Regions from separate parts of the Luteibacter mycovicinus genome, predicted to be linked through region 2. Evidence: riboswitches for the same ligand, from Rfam matches in the RefSeq annotation. Region 2 holds a riboswitch; each other region holds the start of a gene.

Region 1 (10,605 bases), 1.2 Mb from region 2:
GCGCTTTCTCCGGGTGCACCGCTCGGCCATCGTTCGGGTGGATCAGGTCGCCGAACTCCTGCCACGGTCCAACCGCGACGCGGTGGTTCGATTGAAAGATGGTGCGACGCTGCGCGCAAGTCGTACCTATATCGATGCCCTGCTCGCCGCGTTGCACCGCGGGCAATGAGCGCGCCCGCGAATCGCCATAAACGCGCCGTGCATCCGCCCGGACGCGCCCGCACATTGACGTGACACCCAGGGGATCCCACGCATGAACCGCACTCCCGGCCTCGACACGCTGCGCGCGATCGCCATCGCCTGGGTGATGTTGTTTCACAGTTATCTGGTCGGCGGCCTCGGCGATGGCTTCAGCAAGCTGGAATGGTCGGGGTGGATGGGCGTCGACCTGTTCTTCGTGCTGAGCGGCTACCTCATCGGCACGCAGGTGCTGAAGTCCCTGAAGACCACGGGCAAGCTCGATTTCGTCGGCTTCTATCGACGACGCTTCATACGAATACTTCCCGCCTTCTTCGTCGTGCTGGCACTTTATGCGTTATGGCCGGCATGGCGAGAAACGCCGGGTATGCAGCCGTTGTGGCAATTTCCGACGTTTACCTTCAACCTGTTGTTCGACAACGGCGACAACTATGCGTTCTCCCACGTGTGGTCGCTATGCGTGGAAGAACACTTCTATCTCGTCTTTCCCTTGCTGGCCTTCGCGCTGACGCGCAAACCCGCTCTGTGGAAGTTCATCACCGTATGCGTCGCGGTGGTCGCCGGCGGCCTCCTGTTGCGGGCGTGGCTGTGGTCCGATTTGCTGGGACCGGCTCGTGATACGGACATCAGTGCGGGCCTGGTCTATCTCCGTTACCTCTATTACCCCACGTGGTCGCGCCTGGATGGGCTCGTCGCCGGTGTCGCCCTGGCGGCGTGCGGGGTGTATCGCCCGCAGTGGATGGCATGGATCCATGCGCGCGCGGGCTGGGTGCTCGGCGCCGCCACCGTTCTCCTTGGCGTCTGTCTGGTCCTTTTCGACGGTGCACGCCCCCTGTTCTGGCCCTGCGTCATCGGCTACCCCCTGCTGTCGCTGGCGATGGGTGGCTTCGTCGCCGCCTTCAGCGGCCCGACCGTCTTCGCAAGGCTGCGGGTGCCCGGTGCCGGATGGCTGGCCGCCGCTTCATACAGCCTCTATCTCTGCCACAAAGGCGTTTTTCATCTGACGGAGGGGCTGCTCGGTGACGGTCTGGCCGATCATCGCTTTGTCCGTTTCGCCATCTATGCGGCCGCGACTCTGGCTGGCGGTGCGCTGCTTCACTACGGTGTCGAGCGCCCGTTCCTGCGCTGGCGCGACCGCCGCGTTCATGCTTCGGATACACTACCGCCGCCCAAGGTGATTCCCGGTGTCGCAGCCGGGGATTGAAACGGGAATCCGGTGACCCGCGCGACCCACGAGGTCCGCGTCATTCCGGAGCTGCCCCCGCAACGGTAGGCGAGCCAAAGGTCTGCATGAAGCCACTGTGCCCCGAAAGGCATGGGAAGGCGCCGACCGGCAGGGATTCTCCCTGCGCTCGCAAGCCCGGAGACCGGCCTTCGAGGTAACACCGGACAGGCGGAGGGCCATGTCGTGGGTGGCCGGCCGGCCTTCCGCCATCGGCGCTCCCCGCTACCGTCTCCCTGTCTCTCGCCATTCATGCCGCGCGGATGGGCGCGGTAGTGCAGGAGTCACCACGTGTCGCTTCGTATTTCCACCCTCGCGGTCGCCATCGCGATGGCATGCCTCGTTCCCGCCGCGGCCTTCGCCGATGACACCTCCACCGACCTCGACAAGGTCGTGGTCACCGCGAGCCGGACCGAGCAGACCCAGGCGCAGGTGCTGTCCGCCTCCACGGTGATCGACCGTGCCGGGATCGAGCGGCTGCAGCCGCGCTCGCTGGCCGACCTGCTGCGTGCGACGCCCGGTGTGTCCATCGCCAATAACGGCGGCCCGGGCAAGTCGACCTCCGTCTTCATGCGCGGCACCGCGTCCGACCACGTGCTGGTGCTGATCGATGGCGTGAAGGTGGGTTCAGCGACCTCCGGTACGGCGGCCTTCCAGGATATTCCGGTCGACCAGATCGAGCGCATCGAAATCGTCCGTGGCCCGTTCTCCAGTCTCTATGGCTCGGACGCGCTGGGCGGCGTCATCCAGATCTTCACCCGTCGTCCGGAAGGCAGCTTCGTGCCGAACTTCTCCGTCGGCGGCGGCAGCTACGACACCTTGCGCGGCTCGGCCGGCTTCAGCGGACGCGGCTCGAACGGCTGGTACGCGGTGGAAGCGAACCACGACCAGACCGACGGCATCAACGCATGCCGCGGCCGCCCCAGCCCGGGCGGCGGCGGTTGCTACACCTACGAGCCGGACAAGGACGGTTACCGCAACAATGCGCTGTCGCTGAAGGGCGGATGGCGCTTCGACGAGCAGTGGGACGCCGACGTCAATGCCATGCGCACCGAAGGCGCCAACCATTACGACGGCACCAGCAGCAACTTCGCCGACTCGTCGACGCAGGTCGTTGGCGGCCGTCTGCGCTATACACCGTCGAAGGACGTGAAGTTCACCCTCAACCTCGGTCGCAGCGGTGACTTCTCGACCGACTACGAGAACGGCGTCTACGCCGATACGTTCAACACGCATCGCGACGTCGCCTCGGTGCAGGCGGACCTCGGTCACGTCGGTGGGGACGCAGGCCAGACCACGCTCGGTTACGACTGGCAGCGCGATCGCGTCGTCGGCAGTACCGACTACTTCGTCGATGCGCGTCGCAACCACGCGATTTTCGGCCAGTGGTTGCAGGCATTCGGCGACAGCTCGATCCAGGCCAGTCTGCGCCGTGACGAGAACAGCCAGTTCGGCGGCAAGACCACCGGCAGCCTGCAGTACGGCTACATGCTGACGAAGGACCTGCGTGTCACCGGCAGCTACGGCACCGCGTTCAAGGCACCGACGTTCAACGACCTGTACTACCCCGACTACGGCAATCCGGACCTCCGCCCGGAAACTTCCCGCAACTGGGAGCTGGGGCTGCGCGGTACGCCCACGTGGGGTAACTGGTCGATCAATGCCTTCCAGAATCACATCGACAACCTGATCGTCTTCGACTCGAGCCTGACCGGTCCGCTGTTCCCGTTTGGTGGCGCGAACAATATCGACCGCGCACGGATCCGTGGCGTGGAGCTGGCAGCCGACACCACCGTCGCCGACTGGCACCTCTCGTGTAACGCGACGTGGCTGCAGCCGGAAGACGATAGCGACGACGACAGCAAGGGCAACCTGTTGCCACGACGTGCCCGCCGTACCGCGAATATCGACGTCGACCGCTCGTTCGGCGCGCTGAGCGTCGGTGCCAGTGTGTTCGCCTCGGGCTATCGCTATGACGACTCGACCAACCTGCACCGGCTGGGTGGCTACGCGCTGACCGATCTGCGCATCGCGTACGCCTTCGCGCCGGCGTGGTCGGTGGAGCTGGCCGGCAAGAATGTCTTCGATCGCCACTACGAGACTGCGCGTTACTTCAATCAGCTGGGTCGCAACTACATGCTCACGTTCCGTTACCAGCCCCGCTCGTAATCCGTCCCCCCGTACGAGGTACGCCCCGATGAAACCCCTGTTACGTCCGTTGTTTGTCGCCATGTCGGCATGGTTCGCGCTGATCATGATCGCCACGCGTTTTCATCACTTCGGCGATGTACTGCATCTTCCCGACGCGTCGATGGCGTTGTTCTTCCTCGGGGGTATCTACCTGCGAAAGCACCTGGCCTTCGTCGCCTTCGTCGTCCTGGCCGTGCTGATCGACTGGGTTTCGATCAGCTACGCGGGCGTGAGCGACTTCTGCATCACGGTGGCCTATTCGTTCATGCCGCTGGCGTACGCCGTGCTCTGGTACGGCGGCCGCCTGGTGGCACCGCGTTTCGACGGTTCACTGGCATCGCATGCGATGGTGTTCGCGGCATTGCTGGTCTGCGCCACGGTCTCGTACGCCATATCCAATGGTGCGTTCTACTGGCTGGGCGGCCGTTACACCGATACCAACATGACCCAGTACGTGCAGCGCTTCATGCAATGGGCGCCGCTTTTCGTGCGTGCCGCCGCGGCGTATGTGCTGGTGGCTCAGGTGGTCCAGGCGGCGGTCTGGCGCTTCGCACCGCGGGCACGGGACGCCCGTACCACTCACGCATGAGCGGCGACACCACGCCATGGCGTGAAATGGACGAGGAGGCTCGTCATCGCGACCGCATGCGCCGGAAGAAGGAGCTGATCGACCGACGTATCGCGAAAGCGACCATCGATCGCGGCGTGCTCGTGGTCAACACCGGCAACGGCAAGGGAAAGAGCTCGTCCGGATTCGGTATGCTGGCGCGGTCGCTCGGCCATGGCTTTCGTTGTGGCGTCGTCCAGTTCATCAAGGGCAGTTTTTTCACCGGCGAGGAGGCATTCTTCCGCATGTACGAAGACGGTCCGCTCGATTACCACGTGATGGGCGAAGGCTATACGTGGGAGACACAGGACAAGGCGCGCGACATCGCGGCCGCCATGGCCGCGTGGGATGTCGCCGAGCGCATGCTCGCCGACCCGGCATACGATTTCATCCTGCTCGACGAGCTGAACATCGCGCTGGTGAAGCAATACATCCCGCTCGATCGCGTGCTCGACGCCTGCCGGGCGCGACCCGAACGACAGCATGTGGTGATCACGGGCCGTGGCGCGCCGGACGCGCTCGTCGAACTGGCGGATACCGTGACCGAGATGCGCGTGGTGAAACACGCCTATCAGGCGGGTATCCGCGCGCAGAAGGGCGTGGAACTGTGAGCCGTTCGTGTCCCGCGCTGCTGGTCTCGGCACCTGCGTCGGGGCAGGGCAAGACCAGTGTGACGGCGGCCCTGGCGCGTGCGCATGCGCGTGCCGGCCGCCGGGTCCGCGTCTTCAAGACCGGACCCGATTTTCTCGACCCGATGATCCTCCAGCGCGCAGCCGGCGCTCCGGTTTACCAGCTCGACACCTGGATGGGTGGCGAAGACGACGTTCGCGCGCGACTCCATGCCGCGGCGGAGGAGGCGGACCTGATCCTCATCGAGGGCGTGATGGGGCTGTTCGACGGGCGCCCGTCGAGCGCGGATCTGGCCCAGCGGTTCGGTTTGCCCGTTCTCGCCGTGATCGATGGCAGTGCCATGGCGCAGACGTTCGGTGCGCTGGCGCATGGACTGGCCAGTTATCGCGACGGGCTCATCGTGCACGGCGTGATCGCCAACCGTGTTGGCAGCGCGTATCACGCCACCTTGCTGCGCGAGAGCCTGCCGCCTGCGCTTACCTGGTACGGCGCGCTCCCGCGCGATGCGGCCATGGGTCTGCCGGAGCGGCATCTCGGCCTCGTGTCCGCCGCGGAGCTGGCGGATCTCGACGCGCGGCTGGATGCGCTGGCCGACGCGTTGCCCGCCGAGGCGGTGGGCCAGCTGCCACCCGCGGTCGTTTTCCAGCCGCCGGTCGACCGACATTCCACGCGGCGGCTGGATGGCCGCCGCATCGCCATCGCCTGCGACGAGGCATTCGCCTTCGTGTACCCGGCCAATCTCGACGTGCTGCGTGACGCCGGCGCGGAGCTGATCTTCTTCAGTCCGCTGGCGGGTGACGCCTTGCCCCCATGCGATGCGATCTGGCTTCCGGGGGGCTACCCCGAATTGCACCTCGACACGCTGACGAGCCGTGACGATCTGCGCCGCGATCTGCACGCGCATGTCGATGCCGGACGCCCCCTGCTGGCGGAGTGCGGCGGTCTGCTCTATGCCCTCGACCGGCTTACCGACACGCATGGCCATGCAGCCGGCATGGCGGGGCTGATCGCCGGAGACGCGATGATGCAGCCGCGCATGGCGGCGCTCGGCATGCAGTCGGTGGACCTGCCCGAAGGGATCCTGCGCGGTCATTCGTTTCACTATGCGAAGGCGACGATCGCCGCCACGGCTCTGGCGGTGGCGAGCAACCCGAATGGCGGGCCCACCGCCGAGGCGGTCTACCGCCGTGGGCGCATGACCGCCAGCTTCGTGCACTTTTATTTCCCATCGAATATCGACGCCGCGCTGCGTCTTTTCCTGCTGTGACCACCGCCTTCGCGATGCTCGCGGCGCTGCTGCTCGATGCATGGTGGGGCGAGCCACGACGCGCGCATCCGCTGGTCGGCTTCGGCCATCTCGCTCAATGGATCGAGCGACAGCTTTATGCCGGTCGCCGCCCCCGGGGCGTCCTGGCCTGGTGCCTGGCGGTGCTTCCGCTGGTCGGACTGCTCGCGCTGATCCGATACGGGATGCCCGCCGCGCCCGGGTTTGTCATCGATACGGTGGTGCTGTATCTCGCCGTGGGTCGGCGCAGCCTCGCGGAGCACGCGTTGCCCGTCGCCGATGCGCTGAGCGCGGCCGATATCGGTGCGGCGCGGCAGGCGGTCGGTCGAATGGTCAGCCGCGATACGGAGGCCCTGGATGCCTCGCGTGTGGCCGCCGCCGCGACGGAATCCGTCCTCGAGAACGGCCACGACGCCGTCTTCGGTGCGCTGTTCTGGTTTCTGTTGCTGGGCGCGCCGGGCGTGCTGGTGTTCCGTCTGGCGAATACGCTGGATGCGATGTGGGGCTACCGGACGCCGCGCTACCTGCGCTTCGGCTGGGCGGCGGCGCGTATCGACGACGTGCTCGGGTTCATCTCCGCAAGGCTCACCGCGCTGACGTATGCACTGGCGGGCGAATTCACGACGGCACGTCGTTGCTGGGCGACGCAGGCACCGTTGTGGGACAGCCCCAACGCCGGCCCGGTGATGGCCGCCGGTGCGGGCGCGCTGAACGTCCGACTGGGTGGGCCCGCGCCATACCACGGTCAGTGGGAAGACCGTCCTGTCCTCGGTACCGGGGATGCGCCCGACGCCACCTCTATACGACGCGCCCTGCGTCTCGTCGATCGGGGCGCAGCGATCTGGATCGGTCTCGCACTCGTGGCTGGAGTAGCCGCTCATGCTTGAGCATGGCGGACGTCTGGCCCGTGCGGTGACACAGCACGGCATTCCACGCGAACGCTGGCTCGATCTGTCGACGGGCATCAGCCCGTATGCCTATCCCGTGCCTGCCGTACCGGCCGAGGCATGGCACCGGTTGCCCGAGGACGACGACGGGCTCATGCACGTGGCCCGCGCCTACTACGCGGCGCCGCATCTTCTGGCCGTTCCCGGCTCGCAGGCGGCGATCATGGCGTTGCCGCGCATGCGGTCACGCTCGCGTGTGGGCGTGATCTCGCCGGGCTACAACGAGCATGCGCATGCGTGGCGGCAACACGGTCACGACGTCCGCGAGTGTCCGGCGGATGCATTGTTCGAACGCGCCGCCGACTTCGACGTGATCGTGCTCATTCATCCCAACAACCCTGGCGGCGACCGGTTCCGTCGCGAGGCGCTGCTCGCGTTGCACGCATCGCTCGCGTCGCGCGGTGGCTGGTTGATCGTCGACGAGGCGTTCGTCGACACGCGACCGAACGGCACGCTGTGTGCCGCGGCATGCGACAGCCTGATCGTCTTGCGCTCGGTGGGTAAGTTCTTCGGCCTCGCAGGTGTGCGCGCGGGGTTTGTCGCGTCGTCGCCGGGCCTGCTGGAGGCACTGCGTGAATGTCTGGGGCCGTGGACGCTGAGCGGGCCGACGCGCCACGTCGTGAAGGCGGCGCTGACCGACGTCGACTGGCAGATCACGATGCGCGCGCGGCTGCGCGAAGACAGTGCGCGGCTGGTTGCGTTGCTGACGGAGCACGGACTGCGTCCCGATGGTGGCTGCGATCTCTTTCAGTATTGTCGCCATCCCGACGCCGCTCGTCTTCACGACGCCCTCGCGACGCGTGCCATCCTCACCCGCCGCTTCGACAATCCGCCGGCGCTGCGTTTCGGCCTGCCAGGCGACGAGGTCGGTTTCGAGTGCCTCGATGTGGCACTGGCCGAGGTGATGGCTTGAACGCGCGCGTACTCATGGTGCAGGGTTGCACGTCCGACGCGGGCAAGAGCACCGTCGTCGCCGCGCTGTGCCGCTGGCTGCGCCGCCGCGGTGTCGTGGTCGCGCCGTTCAAGCCGCAGAACATGGCTTTGAACTCCGCCGTCACGGTCGATGGCGGCGAGATCGGTCGCGCACAGGCGGTGCAGGCGCAGGCGGCGGGCGTCATGCCGCATACCGATTTCAACCCCGTCCTGCTCAAGCCGAACAGCGACACCGGTGCGCAGGTGATCGTCCACGGACACCCCGTCGGCAACATGGACGCCGTCGGTTATCACGCGTACAAGCGTGTCGCGATGGACGCGGTGCTCGCATCGCATGCGCGACTCGCCGACGCCTATGCGGCGATCGTTGTCGAAGGTGCCGGGAGCCCGGCCGAGATCAACCTGCGCGATCGCGATATCGCCAATATGGGGTACGCCGAGGCGGTCGACTGTCCTGTCATTCTGGTGGCCGACATCGATCGTGGTGGCGTCTTCGCCCATCTCGTCGGCACGCTGGCTTTGCTGTCGGAGAGCGAGCGTAACCGCGTGGCGGGCTTCGTCATCAATCGCTTTCGCGGCGATATCGCGCTGCTCCAGCCCGGTCTCGACTGGCTGGAGCGTGAAACAGGCAAGCCGGTACTGGGCGTCCTGCCCTATCTTCACGGCATGGTGCTGGAAGCCGAAGACGCCTTGCCGCGGGACCGGGTGCGTCGCGAGCACGCGCGCCTGCGTGTGGCCGTGCCCGCGCTTCCACGGATCAGCAATCACACCGATCTGGACGCGCTGCGCCTGCATCCCGATGTGGCATGTGTCTTCGTCGGGCCGGGCGAGAGCTTTCCGGCATGCGACCTGATCGTCCTGCCCGGATCGAAGTCCACCCGCGCGGATCTGGCATGGCTGCGGTCTCAGGGCTGGGACCAGGCCATCCTCCGGCACGTCCGTTACGGCGGCCACGTCATCGGCATCTGCGGCGGTATGCAGATGCTCGGCCACGCGGTGCACGACCCGCTTGGCGTCGAAGGGGCCGCGGGTTCTAGCAGCGGGCTCGGCCTGCTCGACCTCGAAACGACACTGGCGCCCGCCAAACAGTTGCGCATCGTCAGCGGCCAGGTGAGTGGCAGCGATGCCACCGTCATCGGTTACGAGATTCACTGCGGTGTAAGCACCGGCGCGGGGATGAAGCGTCCCGCCGTCGTGCTGGACGACGGGCGCGACGACGGCGCGCGCTCCGACGATGGACGCGTCATCGGCACCTACCTGCACGGGCTGTTCGATCACCCGGATGCGTTGCGCGCATGGCTGGGACACGCGGGTCTCGATGGGTCGGCGCCCTTCGACCTCGGCGCGTTACGCGAGGCGACGATCGACCGCCTGGCCGACACGATAGACGCGCATATGAATACGGCGGTACTCACCCGACTTTTTGGACTCGATGCATGCAGACCCTGATTCTGGGCGGAGCCCGCTCCGGCAAGAGTGCGCTGGCGGAGAGACTGGCCAGCGCGTCCGGCCGCGATGTGGTGTACGTGGCCACCGCGCAGGCGCTCGACCTGGAGATGGCCGAACGCATCGCGCATCACCGCGCACGGCGGCCCGCGTCGTGGACCTCCGTGGAAGAGCCGCTGATGCTCGCCCGCGTCCTTCGGGAGCACGCGGCGGAGCATCGCTGCGTACTCGTCGATTGCCTCACCTTGTGGCTGTCCAATCTGCTGGGCATCGACGACGGTCGTCATTTCGGCAGTGAGCACGAGGCGCTGCTGGCCACGGTGGCGACGTTGCCGGGCGACATTCTGTTCGTGAGCAATGAAGTCGGTCTGGGTGTCACTCCCATGGGCGCGCTGAGCCGCCGGTTTGTCGACGAAGCCGGTCGGCTTCACCAGTCACTGGCCCAGCGCTGCGATCGCGTGTTGTTTACCGTCGCCGGCCTGCCTCTCGCTTTGAAAGGAACCCTGCCATGAAGCACTGGCTCGCCACACCCGCACGGGTCCCCGATGCCGCCGCCGCCGAGGCGGCGACCTTGCGCCAGGCGACGCTGACCAAGCCGCCTGGCTCGTTGGGTAGACTGGAATCGCTCGCCGTACAACTCGCCGCGCTGCAGGGGCGTGAGCGTCCTCGCGTCGACGTGGTCTGGATCGCGGTGTTCGCCGGTGACCATGGCGTGGCGGTCGAAGGTGTCTCCGCGTTCCCGCAGGTGGTCACCGGCGAGATGCTGCGTAACTTCGCGCTCGGCGGCGCCGCGATATCCGTGCTGGCGAGGGCGCTCAACGCCACCCTCGATGTCGTCAGCCTCGGAACGGTCAACGATCCGGGCGACGTCGCCGGCGTACGCCGTGAAATCATCGCGCCGTCGACCGCCAATATCGCCGAGGGGCCGGCCATGACGGATGCCCAGCTCGACGCGGCGCTGATCACTGGCGTACGTAGTGTCGAGCGCGCGGTCGCCGCCGATGCGCAGGTCTTCATCGGCGGTGACATGGGTATCGGCAATACGGCGGTCGCCAGCGCGCTTGCCTGCGCCTTGCTGGGTGAATCGCCCGATGTGCTCGTGGGCGCCGGCACCGGACTCGACCAGGCGGGCATCGCACGCAAGGCC
Region 2 (10,605 bases):
GCGAGTGCGGAAGTGACCCTCACCGCCAACGCGACCCGAAAGGCCGCCGAGGCTTTGCGTCGGGCGACGGTGACGCTGACGCAGCCGTAAGAGGTTATAGTCCGCCGCATTCGCCGGGTGGACAGCTTCTTTCATGACCGAAACGCCGCAAAAATCAGCGCCTCATCGCAGGAAAGTGTGGGGTCCGATCCGCTACGCCCACGCCCGCCCACGCCTGCTGGTGGGCGCCGCCGTGGCGGTGGTTGCCGCGGCGGCGCTGGAATTCAGCGGCATTCCACGGTCGTTGCCGCTGCTGCTGGGATTCGATCTGGGTGCCGTCGTGTACTTCGTCCTGCTTTTGCGGATATTCGTCGGTGCGAGTCCGGCCACCATGCGACGGCAGGCGAAGCAGCAGGACACCGGCCGGTGGACCACGCTGCTCAGTGGTGTGGTCCTCTCCGCCGTCGTGCTCGGCGCGGTCACGACGGAGCTGAACTCCAGCGACAAGGGCGGGGCACTGGCCATCGCGGTGGCCGCGACCACCATCATCCTGGCGTGGACCTTCATGAATACCCTGTTCTCCCTGCATTACGCCCACGGGTATTACGGGGAGTTCGGCAAGCCACACCAGGGGCTCGATTTCCCCGGTGATGAGGAACCCGATTACTGGGATTTCGCCTATTTCGCCTTCACCATCGGCATGACTTTCCAGGTCTCCGATGTCCAGATCACCACCCGGTACCTGCGCCGGATCGGGCTGATGCACAGCGCGATCGCGTTCTTCTTCAACGTCTTCATCATCGCCATCAGCGTGAACATCGCCGCCGGCAAGGCCTGATCGGCATTAACTTCACCCCCTACTGCCCATTTTTCTTATTGACGCGACGCCGCAAACGCGGTGTCCTTCGATTAGCCGTCCATACGGCAGGGGCCCTGACGGGCTTGAGAAGAGAAGGGGGGAAGCCAAATGACAATCCAGACGTTCGCACGGGCGGCGGGGGTCGCCCTGGTCCTCGTTATCGCCAGTAACGCGGCGGTCGCTCGCTCCGAGGACGACACACCACCCGAGTCGATCTGCTCGGTGCTCGGCACCGCCGCCCGCTACCTCAACACGACGGTGACCGTCCGTGGCGTGGCCAGTAGCGAGGGCAAGACGACGACGCTGTCCGATGCGCAGTGCAAGGGCGCGGTGGACCTCGCCATGGACGACAAGTCCGCGGGTAAGCGGGATGTGTCCTCATTCCGACGCACGGTGAGCAATAAAGGCACCCGTGCCGATGCCACGGTGTTCGGACGCTTCAAGGCGACTGGCGACGCGCAGCATCCGTATGCCATCGATGTATACAGCGTGCGTGACGTGAGCGAGCTGCCGGCGGTTGCCGAGGGGAGCTGAGGGCAGCTCCCACGAGGGCAGCGCCCGGTCGTCGATGGGGCCTGTTCCTGTCGGCGACGCCGTTTACCCGAGTACCCGAGCCAGATAAGGCGCCGTACGGCTCGTCGTCTCGCTGGCGACCAGCCGCGGCGGCCCGCAGGCGACAATCTTGCCGCCCTCGTCACCCGCGCCGGGACCGACGTCGATCACCCAGTCGGCTCCGGCGACCACGCGCATCTCGTGTTCGACGACGACCACCGTATTGCCGGCCGCCACCAGCCCCTGCAACTGCGCCACCAGCTTGTCCACATCCGACGGATGCAGCCCGGTGGTCGGCTCGTCCAGCACGTAAAGATTGCTCCCGCGCTGCGACCGCTGCAGTTCCGTCGCCAGCTTGATCCGCTGCGCCTCGCCGCCGGATAGTTCCGTGGCGGGTTGTCCGAGGCGCAGGTAGCCAAGCCCGATGTCATAGAGAAGCGACAGCGGCTTCATCACCGCTGGCTCGTCGACGAAAAACTCGCAGGCTTCCTCGACCGTCAGTCGCAGCACGTCGGCGATGTTCTTGCCGTTCCACTGCACTTTCAGCGTGGCCTCGTTGTAGCGCGCACCGTGGCACGTGGGGCAGGGGGCATAGACGCTGGGCATGAAGAGCAGCTCGACGCTGACGAATCCCTCGCCCTCGCAGGTTTCGCAGCGCCCCTTCGCCACGTTGAACGAAAAGCGCCCGGCGTCGTAACGTTTCGCCCTGGCCGCCTTTGTCGCGGCAAACAACTTGCGCACGTGGTCGAAGAGTCCGGTATACGTCGCGAGGTTGGAGCGCGGCGTGCGCCCGATCGGCTTCTGGTCGACCTGGACCAGTCGCGTGATGGCGTCGGCGCCCTTGTGGATACGACCGCCGGTCTTCGTGATGACGCTGGGTGCCGTGTCATCGCCTTCGTCCTCCGGGGCGGGCAGCTCATGGCCCAAATGCTCACTGACCAGCTCCACCAGCGCCTGGCTGACCAGACTGGACTTGCCCGAGCCGGAAATGCCGGTGACCGCGGTAAACAGACCGATGGGGAAGGCGGCATCCAGATCATGGAGGTTGTTGCGCGTGATGCCGCGGAGCTCGAGCCAGCGCGATGCCGGGCGAGGTGACCGCTCAAGAGGCCGCTCGTGACCGAACAGATAACGCGCGGTACGCGACAGCGCCACGTCGGCGAGACCATCGGGAGGACCGCTGTAGAGAATCTCGCCGCCGCGCTCGCCTGCATCCGGGCCGACGTCGACCAGCCAGTCAGCGCGACGCATGACGTCCATGTCGTGCTCGACGACGAAGATCGTGTTGCCCGATCGCTTCAGTTGCTCCAGTGCGGTAAGCAAGGCTTCCCCATCCGCCGGGTGAAGGCCGGCCGACGGTTCGTCGAGCACGTAGACGACGCCGAACAGGTTCGATCGGATCTGCGTGGCCAGGCGCAGCCGCTGCAACTCGCCCGGTGACAGTGTGGGACTCGATCGGTCCATCGACAGGTAGCCAAGGCCGAGTGCCTGGAGCGTACCCACGCGGGCAACAAGATCCTGTGCGATGCGCTGAGCAGCGATACGTTTTTCCTCGGACAGGTTGGGGGTGCGCCGCACGTCCGATGACCCGTCGTGCGCGGCGCCGCCGGCGGCTACGCGCTTCGCATTCGCGCGCTTGCCCGCGGCGCGGCTGCGTGTCGTCGACTCGGCCAAATCGTCGAACCGCCCCTCGGCTGCCGGTTTCAACGTATCGACCAGTGCATCGAATGACAACGCGGACAGGCTTCCGATGTCCAGCCCTGCAAAAGTCACGGACAACGACTCGCGCTTCAGGCGCTTGCCATCGCAGACAGGACAGACGCTGCCGATCATGTAGCGCGACACGCGTTTCTTCATGAGCGGACTTTGCGTCGTGCTGAAGGTGTGCAGCACGTAACGCCGCGCACCCATGTACGTGCCCATGTAGCTGGGTTCGGTCTTTCGCTTCAGTGCCGCACGGGTTTCCGCCGGCGTGAAGCCGGCATAGACCGGGACCGTCGGGGTTTCCTCGGTGAACAGAATCCAGTCGCGCTGCTTCTTTGGCAGGTCCTTCCAGGGCACGTCCACGTCGTAGCCGAGAGTGACCAGAATGTCGCGCAGATTCTGACCGTGCCATGCCGGTGGCCATGACGCGATGGCGCGTTCGCGCAGAGTCAGCGTGGGATCCGGCACCATCGATGCCTCCGTCACCTCGTACACGCGGCCCAGGCCGTGGCAGTGCGGGCAGGCACCTTGCGGCGTGTTGGGCGAGAAATCCTCGGCGAACAACATGGCCTGGCCGGCGGGGTACGAGCCCGCACGCGAGTAGAGCATGCGCACGAGACTCGACAGCGTGGTGACGCTACCCACCGATGAGCGTGCTCCGGGCGTGCCGCGCTGCTGCTGCAATGCCACCGCGGGCGGCAGCCCCTCGATTTCGTCGACGTCCGGCACGCCGACCTGGTCGATCAGGCGTCGCGCATAAGGCGCCACCGACTCGAAGTAGCGTCGCTGCGCTTCCGCGTACAGCGTCCCGAAAGCGAGTGACGACTTGCCCGATCCCGACACCCCGGAGAACACGACGAGCGAGTCGCGAGGGATCACGACGTCGATGTTCTTGAGGTTATGCTCGCGTGCGCCACGTACACGCACGAAGCCATGGAGGTCGGTCGAAGAGGGCGGGGATCTACGCTTGGTCATCCAGGGATTATCGCAGCCCCGGCTTGCGGTTCCCGTGAAATCACGTGTGCAGGGGCACGCCCTTCGTGGCTTTCTCGATCGCCTTGCGAGGCCCGCGTAACGCGATGCCGACGAGGTTGGGTGCATCGGCATCTTCCGCGAGGAAGGCTTCGCGGTTGGCCGCGTCGTGTCCAGTGGAGAACATCGCCTCGACATAGATCGCGCGGGTCACGTCGCGTTCGATGGCGACGCGATGCGCATGGGCGAGCTGCGTCGCATCGGCACCGAACACGAGCATCGGCTGCCCGAGCAGGCGCGCGTAGTGACGTCCGGCCGCATCGATGTATGGCTCGCCCATGGCATCCGCCGCCGCTCCGGCGATGCCGGTGGCCAGGAAGGCGGTGACGTTGAGCTTCTGCCATGTCAGCAGATCGCTGCGGACAAGGATGGCGACGCGGGTGTCGAAGGTGGTCATGTCGAAGGTTCTTCGCAGTCTGTTAGGCTGATTCAGTAAAACGCCGAATGTCATTCGGCGAAAGGGCGACAGGCTGCCATGACGAAAAAAACGAAAGCCATTCCGGGCGAGACCCCCGACGCGGTCCGGCTCGACGCGATCGACCGAAAATTATTAGGCGCGCTCTCCGCCGATGCCACGCTGAGCTACGCGGAGCTGGCCGAACGGCTGCATCTCTCCGCACCCGCGCTGCATGAGCGGGTGAAGCGGCTGCGCAGGGATGGGGTCATCAAGGCCACCGTAGCTGTGCTCGATGGGGTGAAGGTCGGGCGTCCGTTGCTGACCTTCGTCCACGTGGACACGACCAGCTGGGCGGTGACACGCCAGCTGCTGGCGCTGCAGGCCTTTCCCGAGGTGGAGGAAATCCACACCGTGACGGGAGAGAGCGCGATGTTGCTGAAGGTGCGGACGGCCGATACGCGGGGGCTCGAGCACCTGCTGGAGCGGATTCACGCGATGGAGGGATTCAAGGGGACGCGGAGCTATATCGCTCTGTCGACGTATCTGGAGCGGGGACCGAGTGCGGAGGAGGCTTCCGGGGCGACATAAAAAAACCCCGCGGTGCGGGGTTTCTGACGCCGACTTACGGGAGGCTCAGCGATCGCGTCGCGCGCGAACCTTGATCCGCTGCATCCGGCGCTGCTGCATCATGTTGAACCAGAAGGCCGTCTCCGTCACCACGCCAGCGGCGACGAGCAGCAACGTCCCTGTGACCGAACCGGCGAGAAAGAACACGACGGCCAGGGCGAACAAGGCGGCGAGGACGAGATGACGTTGGCTCATGGGTGACTCCTGCTTGCTGCGCGGCCCCGGGACCCGGGCGCGGCCTGATTCGATCCTCGGCTACCTACGAGATGGTGTCAATCGCGGAAACGTCAAGGGATTGTGGGCGATTCAGCCACGATAACGTCGCGCATCCACCAGCAGGGTCAGTGCGGGGGAGGTCTGCCGCCGGTTCGGGTCTACGCGGTGCTGATAGAGCAGATCGATCTGCTCGATGCCCAGACGCTTGAGCGATCCCTCGGCGGCCTTGCGGATGTTTTCCGGGAGGCTGTCCAGACCCGTCTGCTTGTTCGTTTCCGGATCGAACGCGAAGCCGAACTTCGTCACGATGACGACGCGGTCGCGCATCGGCGCGGGGGCTTTACCGACGATTTCCTCGTTGGTGAACGGGCCATAGACCTCGGCCGTGTCGAAGAAATCGACGCCCAGGTCCACCGCCTCGCGCATGAGCTTGACTGACTCGTCGCTGCTCAGCGCGTGGCTATAGCTGAAATTGAGGCCCATGCAGCCAAAGCCGAGGGCTGAGACTTCCAGGCCGCTTTTACCGAGAACGCGCTTTTTCATGGTGATCTCCAGAAGGTAGCCATGACGCCATGCTACCGACCGGGGGTCCAGTGATTAAGTGGGATAAACCGCTTGAGCCTATGCGGGCAGTTCATCAATGATCTTCCATCAGCTGGCGTGAAACACCGCCTCGATGTTGTGGCCATCCGGATCCAGCACGAAACCGCCGTAATAGCCTTCGTGATAGTGCGAACGCGGGCCCGGCGGACCGTTGTCCCTCGCGCCCGCATCCAGCGCCGTCTGATGAAATAGCCGCACCAGCTGCTGCGAACTCACTCGAAAGGCGACGTGTACCGGCGGCTGATTGGGTGTGCCCTGGTAGATCCAGAAATCCGGCTTGCCGTTCTCGCCGAACCCCGCCACATCGGTGCGCCCCGTTTTCGACGCGGGGAAGTGCACGATCAGTTCGTAGCCGATGGACGCCAGTACGGTGGTGTAGAACTGCTTGCTGCGCTCGAAGTCGCTGACGGTGGCGCCGGTGTGGTCGATCATCGGGATCTCCTGGGCGTGGAACGGCTGGTCCGCGCAGCTTAGTCGGAATCCGTGGCGGCATCCAAGGCGCCTTTACTGCATCGCAGCGTGTCGCTCGCCGCGTCGCCGCCTACACTTCCGCTGGCCACAGGTGTCCTGCCGCCGCCATTCCGGTGCGCAGGGTGAAACGGGAAGCCGGTCCGATGCCGGCGCTGCCCCCGCAACGGTAGGCGAGAAAACCCGACTCAGAACCACTGCGGCAACGCGGGAAGGTGTCGGGGTGATGCGGATCGCATCGCTCGCAAGCCCGGAGACCGGCCCGTGGTGGGCACCGCTTGCGGTGTCTTCCTCGGGTGTTGCGGTGGGCAACCGGACGAGCTGGCTCGATGCGGCGTCCGCGGCCTCGAACCGACTTGTCTCGCTCACGCACGCCCGGTTTCGCGGGTGAGCGATATGGAGACAGGCATCATGAACGAGATGAATCGTGCCGCGACCGACGTCGCGACCGTCAAACTGCTGATCGACGGCGAGTTCGTCGAGTCCGCGACCACACAATGGCGCGATGTGATCAACCCGGCGACGCAGGTCGTGCTGGCACGTGTGCCCTTCGCCACGTCCCGGGAGGTGGATGCGGCCGTCGCCGCCGCCCGGCGCGCGTTCGCCACCTGGCGCAAGACGCCCATCGGGACGCGGGCCCGCATCTTCCTCAGATACCAGCAGCTGATCCGCGAACACATGGCGGAGCTGGCGGCGATCCTCACGGCGGAACAGGGCAAGACACTGCCGGACGCGGAAGGCGACGTGTTCCGTGGCCTCGAGGTGGTGGAGCACGCGGCGGCCATCGGCAATCTGCAACTCGGCGAGCTGGCCAACAACGTGGCCGGTGGCGTGGACACGTACACACTGCTGCAGCCGCTGGGTGTCTGCGCCGGCATCACGCCGTTTAACTTTCCGGCGATGATCCCCCTTTGGATGTTTCCGATGGCCATCGCCACGGGAAACACCTTCGTGCTGAAGCCGTCGGAGCAGGACCCGATGGTCACCATGCGGCTGGTCGAGCTGGCGCAGGAGGCGGGCATTCCCAGAGGCGTGCTCAACGTCGTGCACGGGGGCGAGGAGGTGGTCAACGCCATCTGCGATCACGTCGACATCAAGGCGGTGTCTTTCGTCGGATCGACGAAGGTCGGTACGCACGTTTATCACCGTGCATCGCAAGCCGGTAAGCGCGTGCAGTGCATGATGGGAGCGAAAAATCACGCTGTCGTTCTGCCCGACGCCAACAAGGAGCAGACGCTCAATGCCATGGTCGGTGCCGCCTTCGGTGCGGCCGGGCAGCGTTGCATGGCGGCATCGACGGCGGTGCTGGTCGGTAACGCGCGGGAGTGGATTCCCGACATCGTCGCCAGAGCGCAGGCGCTGAGGGTGAACGCAGGCATCGAAGCGGGCACCGATGTCGGTCCACTGATCTCATCCGCAGCGCGTGAGCGCGTGGAGAGCCTGATCGACGCCGGGGTAGCGCAGGGGGCGACACTGGAGCTCGACGGTCGCGGCTTTCGCGTGCCGGGTTACGACGAAGGCAACTTCGTCGGGCCGACGATTTTCTCGGGCGTGAAGCCTGGCATGCGTATCTACGACGAAGAGATCTTCGGGCCCGTGCTGGTCGTCCTCACGGTCGACACGCTGGACGAAGCGATCGACCTGGTCAACGCCAATCCCAACGGAAACGGTACGGCCGTGTTTACGCAGAGCGGTGCGGCTGCCCGTCGCTTTCAGGAAGACATCGATGTGGGGCAGGTCGGTATCAACGTACCGATCCCGGTGCCGGTGCCGCTGTTCTCGTTCACGGGATCGCGTGCGTCCAAACTCGGCGACCTGGGCCCTTACGGCAAGCAGGCGGTCATGTTCTACACGCAGACCAAGACGATCACGTCGCGCTGGTTCGACGATGACACGCGTGGCCACGGCGTCAATACGACGATCAGCCTCAAGTGATGGCGGCCGTCATGGATATTCCTGTGATGGGGCAAGGTTTCGGCTTCAGCGACGAGCAGATGGCATTTCGCGAGGCGGCGCGCGATTTCGCGGCATCCGAACTGGCGCCGCGTGCGGCGCACTGGGACGCCGAGAGCATCTTTCCGCGTGAGGCCATCGGCAAGGCGGGCGAACTGGGTTTCTGCGGCCTGTATGTCGACGAAGCGGCCGGCGGCAGCGGGCTGACCCGGCTGGATGCGGCGATTGTGTTTGAAGAACTCGCCGCCGCCGATCCATCCACCGCGGCGTTCATCAGTATCCACAACATGGCGACGTGGATGCTGGCGACGCATGCACGTTCTTCGTTGCGTGCCGAATGGGGTCCGACGCTGTGCAGCGGGGCGAAGCTTGCGTCGTACTGCCTGACCGAGCCGGGCGCCGGTTCCGATGCGGCGTCTCTGCAGACGCGCGCCGTGCGTGATGGTGACGCATACGTGCTCCACGGCAGCAAGGCCTTCATCTCGGGAGCCGGTGCCACCGACATGCTCGTGGTCATGGCCCGCACGGGGGGCGAGGGTGCGCGTGGTATCAGTCCATTCGCCGTACCCGCCGACGCCGAAGGCATTACGTATGGGCGTAAGGAGGACAAGCTCGGCTGGAACAGTCAGCCCACGCGGGGCATCACGTTCGACGGCGTTCGTGTGCCGGCGTCGAACCTTCTGGGCGAAGAGGGTGAAGGGTTTCGGATTGCCATGAAGGGTCTGGACGGTGGGCGGATCAACATCAGCGCCTGTTCACTCGGTGCCGCACAGGGCGCCCTGGACGCCGCGCGGCGTTATCTCGGTGAGCGGCGGCAGTTCGGGCGCAAGCTGGGCGAGTTCCAGGCCTTGCAGTTCAAGCTGGCCGATATGGCGACCCAGCTGGTCGCCGCTCGACAGATGGTGCACACGGCGGCGCGCAAGCTCGACGCACGCAGTCACGACGCCACGGTGTGGTGCGCCATGGCCAAGCGCTTCGCCACCGATGCGGGATTCAACATCTGCAACGACGCCCTGCAGCTCCATGGCGGCTATGGCTATATTCGCGAGTACCCGATCGAACGGTTGCTGCGCGACAGCCGTGTGCATCAGATACTGGAAGGCACCAACGAAATCATGCGCGTGATCGTGGCGCGCCACTTGCTCAACACTGAAGAGGAGTTGCGATGACCGGTTACAAGGACACCGACTGGACGGGGCTCAGGCTGGCGTTCGAAGGCCACACGGCCATCGTGACGCTGATCAACCCGCCAGCCAACACCTGGACGGTACGTAGCCTTTCCGCGCTTCGCGATCTCGTCGCGGCGCTGAATGCGGATCGTGATGTCTACGCCCTGGTGGTGACGGGCGAGGGGGAGAAATTCTTCTCGGCCGGCGCCGATCTCAAGCAGTTCGCGGATGGCGACCGCGCGCTGGCGCGTGAAGCCGCCCGTCGGTTCGGTGAGGCCTTCGAGGCGTTGTCGGCGTTCCGTGGCGTGAGCATCGCGGCCATCAACGGCTATGCGATGGGTGGCGGCCTCGAATGTGCACTCGCATGCGACCTTCGCATCGCCGAGGAACACGCGCAGATGGCCTTGCCGGAAGCGGGTGTGGGACTGCTGCCGTGTGCCGGCGGTACGCAGAACCTGCCGCGCCTGGTCGGCGAGGGCTGGGCGAAGCGGATGATCCTGCTCGGCGAGCGAGTCGACGCCGCGACGGCCTTGCGCATCGGGCTGGTGGAAGACGTGGTTCCCCGAGGCGAAGGGTTGAATACCGCGCTCGCATGGGCAGCGCGTGCCGCGAAGCAGAGCCCCACCAGCGTGACGGCCTGCAAGCGCCTGGTGCAGGCGACGCGCACTCAGACGCACGCCGCCGCGCTCGTCGCCGAGCGCGAAGCCTTCGTCGACCTGTTCGACAGCGCCGATCAGACGGAGGGCGTACACGCCTTTCTCGAGAAGCGCCCGGCCGAGTGGAAGAACGCATGAGCGACGTGCTGTTCGAAGAGCGCGACGGGCGGGATGGCCGACGTATCGGCATCGCGACACTCCATGCGCCGAAGACCCTCAACGGGCTCTCACTGACGATGGCGAGCCTGCTGGATGCCCAGCTTCGCGCATGGGCCGACGACGACGCGATCGCGGTGGTCGTCCTGCAGGGAGCCGGCGAGAAGGCCCTTTGCGCGGGCGGCGACTTGCATGGCTTGTATCGAAGCATGGTCGACTACCGGGAAGCAGGCG
Region 3 (10,605 bases), 1.3 Mb from region 2:
GGCGACGACGTCGCCGCCCTTCTCCGCTTCGCGACGCGCATGCCGGGAGAGGCGATCCGCGGCGACGGCGTTCTCCGCGTTCTGTTTCACCGTCGCGGTCATCTCTTCCATCGACGCGGCGGTTTCTTCGAGGCTGGACGCCTGTTCCTGCGTGCGCTGCGACAGGTCGTCGTTGCCCCGGGCAATCTCGCCCGAGGTGGTCGACACGACATGTGCGCCTTCCTGTACCTCGGTCACGATGGACGACAGCGTGGCGCGCATGCGCTCGAGCGCGCCGAGCAGGCTGGCGGGCGCGAACGTGGTGCCATCGGTGCGCAGATCGCCCCCGGCGATACGCCCGGCGATCTCCACCGCGTCACGCGGCTCGCCGCCCACCGTGGTACGGATGCTGCTCATGGACAGCCAGACGATGAACATCGCGAGCACCGCGATGATGCCCGACTTCATCAGGTCGCGTTTCAGCTGCGCGGCGAAGGCGGCGTCGATATCATCGAAGTAGGCACCGGAAATCAGATGCAGATCCCACGGCTTGTACCACGACGAGTAGCTGATCTTGTCGCGCAGCTCCTTCGTCTTGGGCATGATCTGCGTGTAACGCGTGACGCCGTGGCCGGCGGCGATATCCGCCTTGAGCATGGCCTCGTAATGGTGGAAGCCCTTGCCATCCGCATCGTCGCGGATGTTCTGGCCGACCTCGTCGTGGCGCAGAGGATGCATACGCATGGCCAGCGTCGAATCGAAAGCGAACACGTAGCCCTTGCCGTCGTCCCAGCGCATCGACTCGACCGCCTCAAGGGCGGCGACACGGGCTTCCACGTCGCTCATCTCACCCCTGGCGGCTCGCGCGTGGTAGCCGTCGACGATGGCGATCGCCGCGTCCACGTGCTGGGTCAGCGTGTCCTGCAGGTCGCGCATCTGCACCGCGCGGCTTTCGATGCCCGACATCACGGTCTGCGCCAAGAGGCCGAGCACCACGACCGTCATCACCATCCACACGCGCGTATTCAGCCGCGTGCGGCCAAACCAGTTTTTTATCGACGACATGCCCCTCACCCCCGTGATTCCCCGTATAGGCGTTATCGGCAAGCCGGGCGTCAAACTTTATTGCAGAGATGTGAAGGGACAATGCGGCAGCGCATCATCCGGTAAAGAGCAGGCGCGTCCCTCACGCGACTCACCTACGGCGTGGAAAAGCGATGCCTCCCCGAGGAAACCACCACCTCGCCCCGCCCCGGCAACCGCACCACCGCCTCCGCCCCCACCGGCACAAGCACCTCGGCCACCACTTTCCCACCCTCTTTGCTCCAGGCCACCGAGGCCTCGCCATAAGGCGTCATCACCGATGCCGATGCGTGGTCCAGCCATGCTGTCAGCGCAGGACGCACCTCGAACCGGCGCCATCCCGCCTCCAGCGGACGCAGGCCCGCGACATCGCCAAAGAGCCAGTCGTCCACGGTGCCCAGGAAGTAATGGCCCCTGGAGCGCGATGCGAGCTTCCAGTGCTCCCACAAGCTGGTCGCCCCGTGGTCGCGCCAGAACCCCCAGCTCGGAAACGTCGTCTGCGTCGCGATACGCCAGGCGTCGTCGGCGTGACCGGTCGCGGTGAGCACCGGCAGAATCACCTTCGTCGCGAGCGCACCCGTGTCGAGGTGATCGCCCCGCGTTTTCGCATCCGCCGCCACGCCGGCGGCGACCCGCTCGCGCAACGCGTCTGGCACGAGACCGAACGACAGCGCCAGCAGGTTGTGCGCCTGGCGGTAGCCGCTGTCCCCTTCCCCGCGGTATCGGGCGGCGTCGCGGTCGAGGAAGCGCGCATTGAACGCGTCGCGCACGATCTCAGCCTTCGCGTCGAAACCATCCGCGCGCTTCGTGTCGCCGAGGAGGCGATACATGCTCGCCACCGTACGCTCCATGCCATAAAGGTACGCCGTGGCGGCGACATGCTTGTCCTCGGGGGCATTCTCGCCACCCGGGTCGGTCTCGGGACTGACCCAGTCACCCAGTTCGGTGTCCGCGATGCCTCCCGGTGACCGGGCGTCCTCCATCGCGACATAGCGCGAGATGCCATCGAGGTGTTCCTCCATGGGTCGGCGGTCTCCCGTCTGCATCCACAGCGACCAGGGAATGAACACGTACGCCGAGTGCCAGGTGGGCGCGCGCACCTTGCCCCAGCCGGGGTTAGGTGCGATCAGCAACGGGACGCCATCGGGCCCGCGCGTGTCGGCGATATCGCGGACCCATTTCGCGAGCAGGCGTCCCGTGTCGAGGTTCCGCAGGAACATGTCCGCACCGACCATGCCGTCACCGGTCCAGCCATTCTTCTCGTACATCGGCGTATCGGTCGGAATGCCGTAGAGATTGTTGAGCATGGTGTCGACGGCCGCGCGGTGGATCCAGTCGAGCAACGCATTCGCGCTGTCGAAGTGCCCGGTCTCGGCGACGTCGGTGTGTATGACCTGTGCGGTCACCGCGCCGGGGAGCGGCTTGCCGCCAGGCCATCCATCGACCTGTACATAGCGAAAGCCCTTGTACGAGAAATGCGGATGCCAGTGCTCACGCACGCCAGCCAGGGTAAGCCGGTCGGTCTGGAAACCCTGCCTGAAATAATGATGCTCATCGCGTGCGTCGACCGTGCCGTCGGGCATCAGCTTCTCACCGTAGTGCGCCGTGACCGTCGCTCCCGACGGTCCCGACACGTCGAACGTCGCCCAGCCGGCGATAACGCGCGGAAAAGCGAAAACATACGTACCGGGTTTCGGCTCCGTCACCTCGACGGCGTTCAACGTATCCACGACCCGTATGGGCTGCTCGGTCTGCGCGACGAGCGTTCCGCGCGGGGCGGGCAGCTCACTTGCGGCGGCCCATGTCGACGGGGATGCGAGACGCGCATCGTAGTTTTCGCCGCCGTACAGATCGTCGAGCCGTGTCGGGCCATCGGCGAGCTTCCACCCCGCGTCGCTGACGATGTCCTGCCGGTGACCGTCGGCATAGCGGATGCGCAGCAGTGCTCGCAGGCGCGGCTGCCCGTGCCACGGGGCTTTCTCCCAATGCCAGACGTTGGGGTTGGTCATGCCATAGAAGCCGCGGCCGAGCTCGGCACTCAGCGTATGCTCCCCGGCATCGAGCCGCACGTCGGTGGCGACGACTTCCACGCGCTTGTCGTAGTCGGTGAAGCCGGGCGACAGCACCGCGTCGCTCACGGGCTGCCCGTCGATCGACATATCCGCGTATCCGCCAGCCGCCACGTAGAGCGTGGCGCGATCGACCTTGCCGTTTACCCGAAACGTCTTGCGCAACAGCGGCGCGGGCAAGCTCGTGGCGTCCGCCTTGCCGATCCAGCGCGCGCCCTGCCAGCCTGAGTCATCGAGCGCGGTGTCGAAGTGCGAGCTCACCACACCCTGGCCGTCCGACGTACGCACCTGCGCACGCCAGTCGTAACGTTCGCCTGGTGCCAGCGCGGGTCCCGCGTAGTCGATGTCGAAGGATCGGGTCGAACGTACGTCGCCGCTGTCCCACACGGTTCTTCCGGCTTGCGTGACGACGATGCGATAGCCCGTCTGCACCGTGCCGTTGCGATCGCTCCGGACGATCCACGAAAAACGTGGCTTGGCCACGTCGACATACGTGGGAGTATCGCTGCGCTCGACACGTGGCGCATGGACGCTGACGGTGGCATGGACCAGCGGAGCGAAGGGCAGAAGAACGAAAGCGAACCGGCGGAGTGAGTGCAAGCGGATGGCCTCGGGCGCGATGACTTCCGAGCATATCGCGAAGGCGTAGTGAGGAGACCGCATACATCCATCTAACGTGAAAAGGTTTATCCCTTTCCCACCTTCGCCACCGGAGCCACGTCATGAAGACCGCCATTGCCGGCATCGTCCTCGCCGCCACGCTTGCCTCGGGCGGCGCCGCCGCAGCCCAGCTCGACAGCCTCAAGGGCATGATGGGAGGATCCGGATCGCTCACCTCGGGCAGCGCCAGCAACGCCGCAGGCATTCTCCAGTACTGCATGACCAACAACTACCTCGGTGGCGACAGCGGCGCCAGCGGGGTCAAGGACAAGCTGCTCGGCAGCCTGAGCGGCGACCACCAGGCTGCGGACAACGACGCCGGCAGCTCCTCGACCCGCTCGATGCTCGGCAAATTTACGGGCGGATCGAACACGAAAACCGACACCGCGCCCACCCAGGACAAAGGGTACTTGGATGGCGCACGGGGCATCCTGACGTCGGGCGACGGCAAGTCGCTGAATCTGGGTGGCGCCAGCGGCGCGTCATCGGGCAACGGTGACCTGAAGGCGCAGCTCACCCGCAAGGTGTGCGACGCCGTACTGAAGCAAGGCAGGAAGATGGCCGGCATGTAACGAACACTGACAGTGCGTGGACGGCGCATGGACGCGCCGCCCCGTACACCTGACGTCCTCCCCACCCAAGAGGACTTCCCCATGACAGATGTCACGAACGATTCGTATGCGATGCGCGACCCACGCACGCAGTATCCGCAACCCGACTTCTCCAAACAGCCGCAGCCCGCGCCGGGTCTCGCAAAGGAGATGTCACCGAAGCCCGATCACGGCGAAACCAGCTATCGCGGTAACGGTCGCCTGAAAGGCCGTAAGGCACTGGTGACCGGCGGTGATTCCGGCATCGGCCGCGCGGCGGCGATCGCGTTCGCGCGGGAAGGTGCCAGTGTGGTGATCAACTATCTTCCGTCCGAACAGAAGGATGCCGACGAGGTCGTCGCGCTGCTCAGCGGCGAAGGTCACACCATCGTCGCCGTGCCGGGTGACCTGAGCGACGAGGCGTTCTGCAAGGATCTGGTCAAGCGCACCGTGAAGGAACTCGGTGGCCTCGACATCCTCGCCAACGTGGCAGGCCGTCAGCAGTTCAGCAAGTCGATCGACGAACTGGACACCGCGTCGTTCGAAGCGACGTTCCGCACCAACGTCTTCGCGCTGTTCTGGCTGAGCAAGGCTGCGCTGGAACACATGCCGCCGGGCGCGACGATTGTCAACACGGCCTCGATTCAGGCTTATGAGCCGTCGGACATCCTGCTGGACTATGCGCCGACGAAAGCGGCGATCGTCGCCTTCACCAAGGCATTGTCGAAGCAGGTGATCGAGAAGGGCATCCGCGTGAATGCCGTGGCGCCGGGTCCGGTCTGGACACCGCTGCAGCCGAGCGGTGGTCAGCCGCAGGAGAAGGTGGTGGAGTTCGGCAAGAACGTACCGCTGGGACGTCCGGGCCAGCCGGTGGAATGTGCGCCATTGTACGTGTTGCTCGCCAGCCAGGAGTCGAGCTTCATTACCGGTGAGACGTACGGGGTGACGGGGGGCAATACCCTGCCCTGACTTCCGGTGTCGTCCTCGTGGCGGCCGGTGCACTGGCCGCCGTCAGCCCCGGGTGATCCGTCCCAGTGCTTCCATCAGATCGGCGACGCCGTAGGGCTTGATGATGACCGCCGTATGCGAATCGCGCTGAACGCCATTCGCCAGGTGATCGCCTGTAGCGAATATCACCGGTAGCTCCGGCTGGTTTTCGCGCAGGCGCTCCGCCACCTCGACACCGCTCATGCCGGGCAGGCCCACATCGGCGAGCAGCACGTCAATACCCTCGACACCGTGCAGGCGGATCGCCTCGTTGCCGTCGCCCGCCTCGAACGCCGTGTGCCCGCGGCTTTCCAGCATCTCCGCGATGGACATGCGGATCAGCGCATCGTCCTCCAGGACGAGGACACGCAAAGGACGCAGCGCGGCAGAAGACGATGCTGAGGAACCGGCAGCGGGTGCCGATACCGTTTCGGCGATCGTGCGCGGGACGCGCGAGCTCAACAACTGACGCACACGCCGTGCCAACTGCTCGCGCGTGTACGGCTTGCTGAGCAGTTCAACGCCTTCGTCGAGACGGCCACCGTGGACGATAGCGTTCTCCGTGTAGCCCGAGGTGAACAACACAGCGATCCCCGGCTGGCGCTCGACGGCTTTGCGCGCCAGCTGCGGACTGCGCAGCGGACCGGGCATGACCACGTCGGTAAACAGCAGGTCGATGGCGATGCCACTTTCGATGATCGACAGGGCGCTCTCCGCGTCACGCGCCTTGAGCACCCGATAGCCCAATTCACCCAGCATGCCCACGACAGTCTCGCGCACGGCTTCATCGTCTTCGGCGACGAGGATCGTCTCGTCACCGCCGCGCACCGCTTCTTCCTCGATGGCTACCACGCGATCTTCGCTCTGCGTCGAACGCGGCAGGTAGATCTTGACCGTCGTGCCTTCACCGGCCTCGCTATACATCTTGACGTGGCCGCCGGACTGTTTGACGAAGCCGTAGACCATCGAAAGGCCAAGGCCCGTTCCACGCCCTTCCGGCTTGGTCGTGAAGAAGGGATCGAACACCTTGTCGAGGATGTCGTGCGGAATACCGGTACCGGTATCGGTCACGGCGAGCATGACGTACTGGCCCGGCCGCAGGTCGCCGTGTGCCGTGGCATAGGCCTCGTCGAGCAAGGCGTTACCGGCTTCGATGGTGAGCTTGCCCTGCCCGTGCATCGCGTCGCGTGCATTGATCGCGAGATTCAGCAGCGCGTTCTCGACATTGGACGGATCGACCAGCGTGTTCCACAAGCCACCGGCGATGACGGTCTCGACCTCGATGGCCTCACCGAGCGCGCGGCGCAACAGTTCGTCCATGTCGCGGATGAAGCGACCGATGTTGACGACCTTGGGCGCGAGCGGCTGACGCCGGCCGAAGGCGAGCAACTGGGCGGCCAGCTTGGAGCCACGGGTGACGCCGGCCATCGCATTGGCGACGCGCCGCTCGGCCCGTTCGTTGCCCGACACATCCGCGCCAAGCAGCTGCAGATTGCCGCTGATGACTTGCAGGAGGTTATTGAAATCGTGCGCGACGCCACCGGTCAGGTTGCCTATCGCATCCATCTTCTGCGCCTGGCGCAGCTGTTCCTGGGCGGCATCCAGTTCAGCGTCGCGTGCGCGCTCGCTGGTGACGTCACGCGCCACGGCGAAGATCATGCCCTCACTCGGGACCGCCCGCCAGGACAGGTGCCGGAAGCCACCGTCCGCGGTGCGGTAGCGGTTCTCGAAACGGAGCGTAGCCACACCGTCGGCCAGCTGCTCGGTTTCCTCACCAGTGCGCCCGGTGTCGTCCGGATGCACGAAGTCCAGATAGGAGCGGCCGATGGTGTCGCGCTCGCTCCAGCCGAGAATCGCGGTCCACGCCGGGTTGACCGAGAGCAGGCGGGTGTCGGTGTCGGCGACGACGAGGATGTCGCTCGACAGGCGCCAGATGCGGTCGCGTTCCAGCGTACGTTCGGCGACCTGACGCTCCAGACTGTGCGCGAACTCGAGCAGCTCGGCCTCGGCGCGACGGCGCTCCACCGCGACGCGCGTGCGATGGGCGACCTCGCGGACGAAGTCGATCTCTTCTTCCGGCCACTCCCGCGGGCTTTCGTGGTTCAGATAGAGCAGCGCCACCGTGCCGCCACGCTCGGTCACCGGCATGTTGATGAACGAGGTGGCGCTGATCGACGCCAGCGCGTCCGCCGTATGGATCGTGCGCGGGTCCTTGTACGCATCGGACACGACCGCGGTACGGCCGGCCTTGATATCGTCGATGTAGGAGCCGTATTCACGGAAGTTGAGGACACCGGCGATCGTGACGATGCCCGGCGCGTTCCAGTCGCGCTCGATCGTGATGGTCTCCGCGATCGTGTCCACCGAGCCATAGCCCGCACGGCTGACATGAAGCGCGCGGCCGAGTACCTCGGCCACGCGGTAGGCGATCTCGGCGGGATCTTCGACTTCGCGGAGGATGTCGCTGACCTCGATCAGCGCCACACGACGCTCTTCGATGGTGCGCGCGGCCTCGGTCTGCCCGGACAGCGGGCGGATGCTCACGATGAAGGACGCCTGGCCCAGCGCCGAAGCGCGCCACGGCTCGATCGAGACCCGCCAGGTGGCGCCCTCCACGGAGCCCAGGGCCAGCTCTCGGACGCCCCCGGCGTCAGCAAGCGACAAGGCGGTCTCGAGGCGAGACCGGCTTTCCTCATTCCACCAGGTCAGAAAGCCGCACGCACCCGCGTCGCGGAGGCGTGCCGTCATCCAGGCATTGGCATACAGGAGCTCGCCATCCGCCGTGACGGCGGTGAAGCCGAAGGGCAGCGCGTCGAACGCATCGGTGACCAGGGCATGTTCCTGCAGCGCGAACGTCAAGGTCATCTAGCGAGCGATCCTATGAGGGATCGCAGATGTTATCGGTTAGAGGTCATGCGCTTTGTGTAGACGATCTTCACAAAACCCTCATGGTCCTCTTCGTCGCGGGGCGGGAAAGGGGTTGCAAAAAATCACTTGCGGCGGATCAAGCACATAGCGGCGACACCCTACATCTTGTGTTGACGCTGCCACCCCCCGCCTATATGGTGTGTCCCGTTGGTGTCCGGAGAGGCGCGACTGCCCGTCGGACTTAATAGGGAATCCGGTGCGAATCCGGAACTGCCCCGCAGCGGTAAATGGAAACGATCCCGTTCAATGCACTGGTCCTTCAGGGGCTGGGAAGCGACGGGTAGGCGGACCGAAAGGTCCATGTCCATGAGTCCGAAGACCTGCCAGCAATCGGTGCCCGGGCGGCCTCGATAGTGGTGACGGCTTCCGCGGGGAAGCACGTCGCGGACCGGAGCCCCTTCGCGGCGCGCTCCGTCCCCGGCCGTTTCCCGCATCAGCCCCATCCCTCACGAGCCAGCCGACCGGGAACGGGTGATAGAACCTGGGGCGAGCCAAGACAATGACCACGATGGATTCTTCCGCGCGCGAGCGCACCGAGACGGCCGATGCCGCCGTCTCCGCCAATAACACTACGGACAAGGCGCCTGCCGCCGGCTACCGCAGCGACCCGCCGCCGGCGTTCGCGCTGACGCCCCCGCACAACCCTGGCCAGATGCGCGTCACCAAGCGCAACGGCGGCCAGGAAGTCGTCGACGTGAACAAGATCGTGCGCGCGGTGACCCGCAGCGCCGACGGCCTGTTCGCGGTCGACCCCATGCGCGTCGCCCTGAAGACCATCGGCGGACTCTACGATGGCGCCACCACGCAGGAACTCGACCAGCTGTCGATCCGCACCGCCGCGGCGCTCACCGCCGAAGAACCGGAGTACGGCCAGCTGGCCGCACGCCTGCTCGCCGCCTTCGTCGACAAGGAAGTGTCCGGACAGGACATCCAGTCGTTCTCGCAGTCGATCTCCACCGGTTTCGACCTGGGCATCCTCAACGAGCGCCTGCGTGACTTCGTCCTGGTCAATGCGCGCAAGCTCAATGACGCCATCGACACGACCGGGTCGCGCCGCTTCGAGTACTTCGGCCTGCGCACGGTTTATGACCGCTACCTGCTGCGTCACCCGACGAAGCGCTTCGTCATCGAGACGCCGCAGTATTTCTTCATGCGCATCGCCTGCGCGCTCGGCGGCAACGACGTGGCCGAGACGCTCGAGCTGTATCGCATGCTGTCGTCGCTGGAGTACCTGGCCAGCTCGCCGACCCTGTTCAATGCCGGTACGGCGCACGAGCAGCTGTCGTCGTGCTTCCTGCTGGACTCGCCGCAGGATGCCCTGGAGTCGATCTACGCCAAGTACGGCGACGTGGCCCAGCTGTCCAAGTTCGCCGGCGGTATCGGCCTGGCTTACTCGCGCATCCGTTCGCGCGGTTCGCTGATCAAGGGTACCAACGGTCATTCCAACGGCCTCGTGCCCTGGCTGAAGACGCTGGACGCCTCGGTCGCCGCGGTAAACCAGGGTGGCAAGCGCAAGGGCGCCGCCTGCGTGTACCTCGAGTCCTGGCACGCCGACATCGAGGAATTCCTCGAGCTGCGTGAGAACACCGGCGACGACGCGCGCCGCACGCACAACCTCAACCTGGCCAACTGGGTGCCCGACCTCTTCATGCGCCGCGTGGAGACCGACGGCGACTGGTCGCTGTTCGATCCGAAGATCGTGCCGCACTTCGTCGACACCTGGGGCGCGACGTTCGAGGCCGCCTACGAGAAGGCCGAGGCCGAGGGCCTGGCCGCCAAGTCGATCAAGGCGCGCGAGCTGTACGCCCGCATGCTGCGCTCGCTGGCACAGACCGGCAACGGCTGGATGACCTTCAAGGACCGCTCGAACGCCACGAGCAACCAGACCGCGCGTCCGGAAAACGTCATTCACCTGTCCAACCTGTGCACCGAGATCCTTGAAGTCACCTCCGAGGGCGAGACCGCCGTGTGCAACCTCGGCTCGGTCAACCTGGCCCGGCACGTGGTGGACGGTCAGTTCGACTACGAGAAGCTCGGTACCACGGTGCGCACCGCCGTGCGTCAGCTCAACCGCGTCATCGACCTCAACTTCTACCCGATCGCCACGGCGAAGACGGCCAACATGAAGTGGCGTCCGGTGGGTCTGGGCGTGATGGGCCTGCAGGACGTCTTCTTCAAGCTGCGCCTGCCCTTCGACTCCGAAGAAGCGCGCAAGCTGTCCACGCGCATCCAGGAAGAGATCTATTTCCACGCGCTGTCGATGTCCAACGAGATCGCCGAGCGCGACGGTGCCCACCCGGGCTTCGACG

Evidence for each region. Region 2 has a riboswitch for cobalamin ahead of FA85_RS17730 (CoA-acylating methylmalonate-semialdehyde dehydrogenase). Riboswitches for the same ligand answer to the same signal wherever they lie in the genome.
Region 1: linked by a shared signal. The riboswitch ahead of btuB (TonB-dependent vitamin B12 receptor) and the one ahead of FA85_RS17730 (CoA-acylating methylmalonate-semialdehyde dehydrogenase) in region 2 are both predicted to bind cobalamin.
Region 3: linked by a shared signal. The riboswitch ahead of FA85_RS11835 (ribonucleoside-diphosphate reductase subunit alpha) and the one ahead of FA85_RS17730 (CoA-acylating methylmalonate-semialdehyde dehydrogenase) in region 2 are both predicted to bind cobalamin.

The regions. Positions count from the first base shown of each region.
Region 1 covers NZ_JQNL01000001.1:2,739,197-2,749,801, forward strand. Annotated here, with positions in the region: gene FA85_RS11980 (LytR/AlgR family response regulator transcription factor) at 1-169, shown strand, start outside; partial or broken gene FA85_RS11985 (acyltransferase family protein) at 254-1,330, shown strand; cobalamin riboswitch at 1,354-1,588, shown strand; gene btuB (TonB-dependent vitamin B12 receptor) at 1,712-3,589, shown strand; gene FA85_RS11995 (hypothetical protein) at 3,618-4,199, shown strand; gene cobO (cob(I)yrinic acid a,c-diamide adenosyltransferase) at 4,226-4,828, shown strand; gene FA85_RS12005 (cobyrinic acid a,c-diamide synthase CobB) at 4,825-6,114, shown strand; gene cbiB (adenosylcobinamide-phosphate synthase CbiB) at 6,129-7,019, shown strand; gene cobD (threonine-phosphate decarboxylase CobD) at 7,012-7,992, shown strand; gene FA85_RS12020 (cobyric acid synthase) at 7,989-9,461, shown strand; gene cobU (bifunctional adenosylcobinamide kinase/adenosylcobinamide-phosphate guanylyltransferase) at 9,449-9,970, shown strand; gene cobT (nicotinate-nucleotide--dimethylbenzimidazole phosphoribosyltransferase) at 9,967-10,605, shown strand, end outside.
Region 2 covers NZ_JQNL01000001.1:3,972,456-3,983,060, forward strand. Annotated here, with positions in the region: gene FA85_RS17685 (transferrin receptor-like dimerization domain-containing protein) at 1-90, shown strand, start outside; gene FA85_RS17690 (DUF1345 domain-containing protein) at 176-817, shown strand; gene FA85_RS17695 (hypothetical protein) at 947-1,372, shown strand; gene FA85_RS17700 (excinuclease ABC subunit UvrA) at 1,436-4,069, opposite strand; gene FA85_RS17705 (DUF2000 family protein) at 4,110-4,523, opposite strand; gene FA85_RS17710 (Lrp/AsnC family transcriptional regulator) at 4,602-5,111, shown strand; gene FA85_RS17715 (hypothetical protein) at 5,157-5,345, opposite strand; gene FA85_RS17720 (aldo/keto reductase) at 5,457-5,909, opposite strand; gene FA85_RS17725 (VOC family protein) at 6,018-6,401, opposite strand; cobalamin riboswitch at 6,513-6,717, shown strand; gene FA85_RS17730 (CoA-acylating methylmalonate-semialdehyde dehydrogenase) at 6,858-8,372, shown strand; gene FA85_RS17735 (acyl-CoA dehydrogenase family protein) at 8,384-9,559, shown strand; gene FA85_RS17740 (enoyl-CoA hydratase) at 9,556-10,353, shown strand; gene FA85_RS17745 (enoyl-CoA hydratase/isomerase family protein) at 10,350-10,605, shown strand, end outside.
Region 3 covers NZ_JQNL01000001.1:2,696,333-2,706,937, reverse strand. Annotated here, with positions in the region: gene FA85_RS11860 (methyl-accepting chemotaxis protein) at 1-1,044, opposite strand, end outside; gene FA85_RS11855 (alpha-L-rhamnosidase) at 1,179-3,731, opposite strand; gene FA85_RS11850 (DUF2501 domain-containing protein) at 3,854-4,363, shown strand; gene FA85_RS11845 (SDR family oxidoreductase) at 4,445-5,350, shown strand; gene FA85_RS11840 (hybrid sensor histidine kinase/response regulator) at 5,393-8,233, opposite strand; cobalamin riboswitch at 8,428-8,638, shown strand; gene FA85_RS11835 (ribonucleoside-diphosphate reductase subunit alpha) at 8,805-10,605, shown strand, end outside.